Regions from separate parts of the Bacillus pfraonensis genome, predicted to be linked through region 1. Evidence: a T-box and tRNA genes for the amino acid it is inferred to sense, from the RefSeq annotation. Region 1 holds a T-box; the other holds one or more tRNA genes.
The links. The T-box of region 1 lies ahead of argS (arginine--tRNA ligase). A T-box ahead of a tRNA ligase gene usually reads a tRNA of that ligase, here a tRNA-Arg.

Region 1 (3,521 bases):
TGAAATCCCTTCAAAAAAATGAAAACATTGCTATCTTTCTTTTGCACCTATTATAAGAGCGTGATATGATGAATTTGGAATGAAAGTTGAAGGAGAGATTACAAGATGTCAAATGCATACGAAGAATATATGCGTCAAATGGTAATTCCAATGCGCCAAGAATTAGTGCGTGCTGGATTTGAAGAATTAACTACTGAAGAAGCTGTAACAGAATATATGGAAAATGTGACAGGTACAACATTAGTGGTTGTAAACTCTGTTTGTGGTTGTGCAGCTGGCTTAGCTCGTCCATCAGCTGGTCAAGCGGTTGTACGTTCTGAAAAACAACCTGATCATCTTGTAACTGTATTTGCAGGACAAGATAAAGACGCAACAGCTACAATGCGTGAGTACTTCGGAGATATTCCACCATCTTCACCATCTATGGCGTTATTAAAAGGAAAAGAAGTTGTTCACTTCATTCATCGTCATGAAATTGAAGGAGCAACAATGGAAGAAATCATTAATAACTTAGAACAGGCTTTTGAAAAGCATTGCTAAAAAAGGGGGAGTCATTCTCCCTTTTTTCTTTATATTTGAGGTGAAAAGATGATTGTAACAACAGCAGGACGAACAAATAAGGAAATGACAACTTATGCAAAAAAAGTAGCAGAAGAATTACAATCTTCTTTTGTTGTACGTAATGATATATCTGTAGTGAAACTACATGAGCAGTTTGGACAAGATGTACTTGTTGTAGGAAAGAATCGTTTAGCAATTTATCCAAAAGGTACAGAAGAATCGTTCTTTTTCCATCCTAATTCTGCAATGTTTCGTGTGAAAAGATTAATGCGGGGAGAACATGATCCATTCGTAGAAGCTGCAAAATTAGAAAAAAGAATGACGGTGTTAGATTGTACGCTTGGTATGGCATCAGATAGTATTGTAGCAAGCTATGTTGTTGGAGAAGATGGATCTGTAACGGGGCTTGAAGGAAATCGCTATATGGCTTATATCATGAATAAAGGTTTAAAGCAGTGGTGTGCGGGAATACCAGAAATTGATGAAGCAATGCGTAGAATTAGAGTGAAGCAAACCGAACATTTTGATTTCCTAAAGAACTCCGAAGACGATAGTTATGACGTTGTGTATCTGGATCCGATGTTTGAAGAAACAGTAATTGAATCTGATGGAATTCGAGGGTTAAAGCACTTTGCTTTGTATAATGATATTACAGACGAAACGATTGCAGAAGCAAAGCGTGTTGCTAGGAAACGTGTTGTTCTAAAAGATCATTTTCGTAGTACACGATTTGAACGACATAACTTCTTTGTTCATAAGCGAAAAAGTGCAAAATTTCATTTTGGTGTAATTGAACCTTGCTAATTGTTTGAAAAGATGTATAATAAGCAATAATCAATTATATATGATGTCGTAGATGAAGAGAGTAGTCTGTTTTATAAGTAAAGCGAGCTAGGGATGGTGGGAGCCTAGTACGGAGAAACGGATGAAGCGCACTTCGGAGACGCTGCTTGAAATGAATAGTAGAGTAAGCCGGGGCCCCCTGTCCTCGTTATAAACGGGAAAGTGGTTCTTTGGAACAACAAGGGTGGTACCACGGGTGATAACTCGTCTCTTTTTTAGAGACGAGTTTTTTGTGTTTTCAAAACTAAGGAGGGAGCAACATGGAATATAAAATTAAATTCGCAAAAAGTTTATTTGAAGTGATTGAATCAGAATTATCATTGGAACAGATTACAGGTCTAATTGAAACTCCGAAGCAAGATGAATTTGGAGATGCTGCATTCCCTTGTTTCATGCTCGCCAAGCAATATAAAAAAGCACCAGCAATGATCGCGAAAGAAATCGCTGAGAACTTAAACGATTCATTTTTTACAAAAGTGGAGGCAGTTGGACCATATGTGAATGTATTTTTTAACCGTCACATAGTAAGCGATGATGTATTAAAAATGATTTTAGCTAAAAAAGAAGAATATGGACTGGGGCATCTTGGGCGAGAAAAAACAGTAGTAATCGATTACTCTTCACCAAATATCGCGAAACCGTTCTCCATGGGGCATTTACGTTCAACGATGATTGGGAATTCTTTAAAACATATCGCCGAAAAGTGTGGATATGAAGTTGTAGGAATCAATTATATTGGTGATTGGGGAACACAGTTTGGAAAATTAATTACCGCATATAAAAAATGGGGAAATGAAGAGCTTGTAAAAGAAGATCCAATTCGTGAATTATTTAAGTTATATGTTCATTTCCACGAAGAAGCAAAAGAGAACCTAGAGCTAGAAGAAGAAGGTCGTGCATGGTTTAAGAAATTAGAAGATGGTGATGAAGAAGCGGTCTTTTTATGGAACTGGTTCCGCCACGAATCTTTAAAAGAGTTCTCTCGCATTTATGAACTGCTTGGTGTTGAATTTACGAATTTCCAAGGTGAAGCCTTTTACAATGATAAAATGGATGACTTTGTTGAAATCTTAGAAGAAAAAGGATTATTAGAAGAATCAGATGGAGCACAAGTTGTTAATTTAGAAGAAGAGGATATGCCGCCATGTTTAATTAAAAAATCAGATGGAGCCACGCTTTATGCAACTCGTGATTTAACAGCGGCACTCTATCGTCAAAACACATATGAATTTGATAAAGCGCTATATGTAGTAGGAGCAGAGCAAAGCTTGCACTTTACACAATTTTTCACCGTATTAAAGAAACTCGGTTATAACTGGGTAGATGGTATGGCTCATGTACCATTTGGACTCATTTTAAAAGATGGTAAAAAAATATCCACACGTAAGGGGAAAGTTGTATTACTTGAGGAAGTATTAGAAGAAGCGATTACGCTTGCAAAGCAAAATATAGAAGAGAAGAATCCAGACTTAAAGCAAAAAGAGGAAGTTGCAAAACAAGTTGGTGTCGGTGCAATCATTTTCCATGATTTGAAAAATGAACGTATGCATAATATTGAGTTCTCTTTAGAAAAAATGCTGAAATTCGAAGGAGAAACAGGGCCATATGTTCAATATACACATGCACGTGCTTGCTCCATTTTACGAAAAGAAAGTGCTGAATTTGAAGTAGGATCGTTTGCGTTAAACGATGATCATAGTTGGAGTACGATAAAATTATTGAATAGATTCCCAGAGGTGATTGAAACAGCCTTTTCTAAAAATGAACCTTCACATATTGCGAAATATTTGTTAGATGTTGCACAAGCATTTAATAAATATTATGGAAATGTTCGTATTTTAGAGGATAATGAAGAGAAGGAAAGCAGACTTGCACTTGTTTATGCAGTAACGATTGTGTTAAAAGAAGGATTACGTTTACTTGGAATGGGTGCTCCGGAAGAGATGTAAGTAAAACAATTTTATAATTTAAAAATGCTAAAGGATACTATGTTTTATAAAATGCATAGTATCCTTTTTTTATGAGATGTAGAAGTGTACTTAGATTAAATAGTGAATACATAATTTATATGCAGGAAATAAAAAGAACCCAGAGAAGAAATACTTGATAAACTGCCT
Region 2 (3,521 bases), on a different contig from region 1:
AACGTTCATTTGCTCTCGATATTTCGCAACCGTTCTTCGTGAAATAACGATTTCATGCTCTTCTTCTAACAATTTCGAAATTTTTTGATCTGAAAGTGGCTTTTTCTTATTTTCTTGCTCTACAAGCGTCTGAATCAATTGTTTGACACGCTTTGTAGAAATCGCCTCATCTTCTGTTGTAACCACTGCGTTACTAAAAAATGACTTCATTTCAAACAAACCATGTGGCGTTTGCACATATTTATTACGTGTAGCACGACTAATAGTAGATTCATGTACGCCAAGTTCCTCTGCTACCTCTTTTAAAGAAAGTGGCTTTAAATACTCAGGACCTCTCCAAAAGAAATCACGTTGCTTCTTCATTATAATTTCCATTACTTGCAGAAGTGTTTGTTTTCGTTGCTTTAAGCTGCGCATAATCCATTGTACATGCTGGTACTTCTCAGATACATAGGTAGCAACTTCACTCTCACTATTATGAAGAAGCGCACTATACTCCGAATGAATTTCAATTCTCGGCATGTTACGTTCATTCATTTGCAGTACAAGCCGATCGCCTTCTTTTTTCACAGCCATATCAGGAACAATATAATGCGGCTTCTCAGAAGAAAACGCAAGCCCTGGTTTTGGCTGAAGCGATGTAATACAATCAACTGCTGACTGTAATTCCTCATTACTACATTTCATAAGATGAGCAAGCTTTCGCCAATCTTTCTTAACAAAATACGTAAAATATTCATCCACGATCATTTCTGAGAATGCATCTCTCTTTTGTAAGCGCTTCAATTGAAGTGATAGACACTCCTGAATATTACGCGCTCCCACCCCTGCTGGCTCTAATGACTGAACGAGCTCCATAGAGCGTTCTACTACATCAATAGGTGCGGTTAGTAACTCTGCTAATTCTTCATTCGTTTCTTGTAAATAACCATTTTCATCCATGTTCATAATGATGAAAGAAGCTGTTTTTCGCTGTTCTTCATCTATTTTATAATACTGTAATTGATCTAATAAATGTTGCTGAATCGACGTAGAATCTACACTGTAAATCTCCATTTGGTTATCGACTTGTTTGCTTGTACTTTTACTTTTGCTTGAACTCTTTTTCTTTTCCCGCTCAAAGCCATTTAACTCAATAAGGGGATTCTCCATCGATTGCTCATACAAAAACTCCGATAATTCCTGCACATTATATTGGAGCATTGTAATCGCTTGTCTTAACTCTTGTGTCATGGCCAAACGTAAGCTTTGTTCTTGTAAAAGACTTGCCTTCAATCTAATCTCCCCCTTGTTTCTATTGTACAATAAGTTTCCTAAAAGGAGAATCCTATGCAGATACCCTTTCCAAAATATTATTAATTTATATGTATTAATGACGTTTCCATCTTACAACCGCAAATTGAATAATATTGAAAGAAAATATTATAAATACAAATTAAAGAACTGATATAAAACCTTCCTTTTTGGGGTGGAAGAGAGCATCCAATCATGCGTAGATGCGGTTAGGGCCTTTTTTAACCCTATGCTAAGTGAAGAGAGTATCTCTTTTTGTTTTCATAGCAGTGACTTATACGTTTGAAAATCAAAATAACTACATAGAAAATTTATTACCTCATACCAATACTAACTCTTATAAGTAGATATAACAAGATAAAATCGCTTTTGACGAGATAATCATGGTGTATATGGTCAAACAGTTGATATGGTGTGCCGGATCACCTATATATCTTGGTAAGCGCTCAATAAAAAAAGTCCTAACCTACAAATGTAAGTTAGGACTTTTTGACGCGCCCAGAGGGATTCGAACCCCCGACAGACGTGGTACCGGAAACCACCGCTCTATCCAACTGAGCTATGGGCGCATGAATAATATACTGGTAATTATATCTTCTTATGTCCATGTGCGCAACTACTATTATACAAAAAAGGGCCTACGCCATTTCTTCAAAACTAACGCACAAACCCTAAATTTGGAAATCATATTTTCACCCCTATTCACAAATCATAACCTTTGAATTCATATTCCATAAGGAGGCTTCATTCGATGACTGTAATTACAAAATTAAAACAAACTGTCGCTGGGTTAAAAAGTGCACAAGCAAGCTTAGAGGGGTTCGCTCTTGATACGGACAACCAACAAGCGAAGCAACTTTTTCAAACAGCTGCGCAGCAAACACAATCCGTTATTGATACTTTAAATCCACGTGTAGAAGAAGTTCAGCAAGAAGAGCCTCAATACGGACAACAATAAGTGCAGGTACTGTTTAATCTTATAGTACTCACTGTTTGAGAAACAGAAAAAGGATGATTCCATATCATCCTTTTTCACTCGAATTACATAAAGCAATAGAAATGGAATGATTGCAATGCGAAAATTCAGCACAATTACCGTGTTATTTATACTCTTACTAGGCTCAACAACAGGATGTAATCATGCTTTAGATAAAGAAGTAAAACAAGAAACTCATAAGAAAACAAAGAAAAAAGAAGAACCGCAGTTAACGAAGGTAAGTATGGAAGAATCTTTTAATCAATCTATATCACATGACGCAAAAAAAAGGGTACTTGCCATGGAAGAAATACTAGAAGCTAGAGCTGCTAACTCTAACACAGATCTTTACGTAGCTGTTAAACCTGAGCATCATGAACGGCTTCAGTTAAGACCATTAAAGTCAAAAATCAAAAAGAAATTAAAAAAAGAGAACCCTACTTTCAATGTCTATGTCAGTACGGATCGAAAGATTTTCATCCTATTAGATAAACTGGAAAACCAAATTAAGAAAAAAGAAGCCGATAAAGAATACATTATAAAGAAATTAAAGACAGTTCACACAGAAATGAACTCTGATACTTAATTGTACGTTCTTTAAAGGAAAAGGAAGGATTCACATGCCAAGTAAAGATAAAGACTTAACACCAGTACAACAAGAATATAAAAAATTTGAACAACAACGTGAACCGAAAAGGCCTGTTTTAAAAAATTGCATAAAAGCTTTTTTTGTAGGTGGTTTTATTTGTTTAATCGGTCAACTTATCTCCACCTTTTATATTACCTATTTTGATTTTAGTGAAAGGTCAGCGGGAAATCCTACAGTAGCAACACTAATTTTTATTTCTATGTTGCTTACGGGCTTTGGTGTATATGACCGCCTCGCACAATTTGGAGGTGCTGGTACAGCGGTACCTGTTACTGGATTTGGAAATTCTGTTATATCCGCTTGTATTGAACATAAAACAGAAGGCTTTGTCCTTGGAGTAGGTGGCAACATGTTTAAATTGGCGGGGTCCGTTATTTTATTTGGTGTATTCGCCGCTTTTGTTATCGGTCTTATTAAAACCATCCTTATCCAATTGGGAGGGCTGTAAATGCTACAAGGACACCGAACATGGGTATTTGAAAATAAACCGGTCATCATCTCAACAGGGGTTATTGGAGGTCCATTTGAAGCAAAGGGAAAAATTCCCGAAGACTTTGATGCCCTTCATGAAGACTTATGGCTTGGGCAAGATTCTTATGAAAA

Region 2: it has a tRNA-Arg gene. The T-box ahead of argS (arginine--tRNA ligase) is inferred to sense a tRNA for this amino acid. The anticodon was not compared.

The regions. Positions count from the first base shown of each region.
Region 1 covers NZ_JAHCDO010000001.1:233,915-237,435, reverse strand. The annotation lists gene KFD70_RS01175 (thiol-disulfide oxidoreductase DCC family protein) at 1-22, shown strand, start outside; gene KFD70_RS01170 (BrxA/BrxB family bacilliredoxin) at 106-540, shown strand; gene KFD70_RS01165 (class I SAM-dependent methyltransferase) at 589-1,365, shown strand; T-box leader at 1,406-1,619, shown strand; gene argS (arginine--tRNA ligase) at 1,665-3,353, shown strand.
Region 2 covers NZ_JAHCDO010000003.1:252,063-255,583, forward strand. The annotation lists gene rpoN (RNA polymerase factor sigma-54) at 1-1,275, opposite strand, end outside; tRNA gene KFD70_RS03880 (tRNA-Arg) at 1,787-1,862, opposite strand; gene KFD70_RS03885 (DUF1657 domain-containing protein) at 2,045-2,251, shown strand; gene KFD70_RS03890 (YhcN/YlaJ family sporulation lipoprotein) at 2,367-2,855, shown strand; gene spoVAC (stage V sporulation protein AC) at 2,890-3,366, shown strand; gene spoVAD (stage V sporulation protein AD) at 3,367-3,521, shown strand, end outside.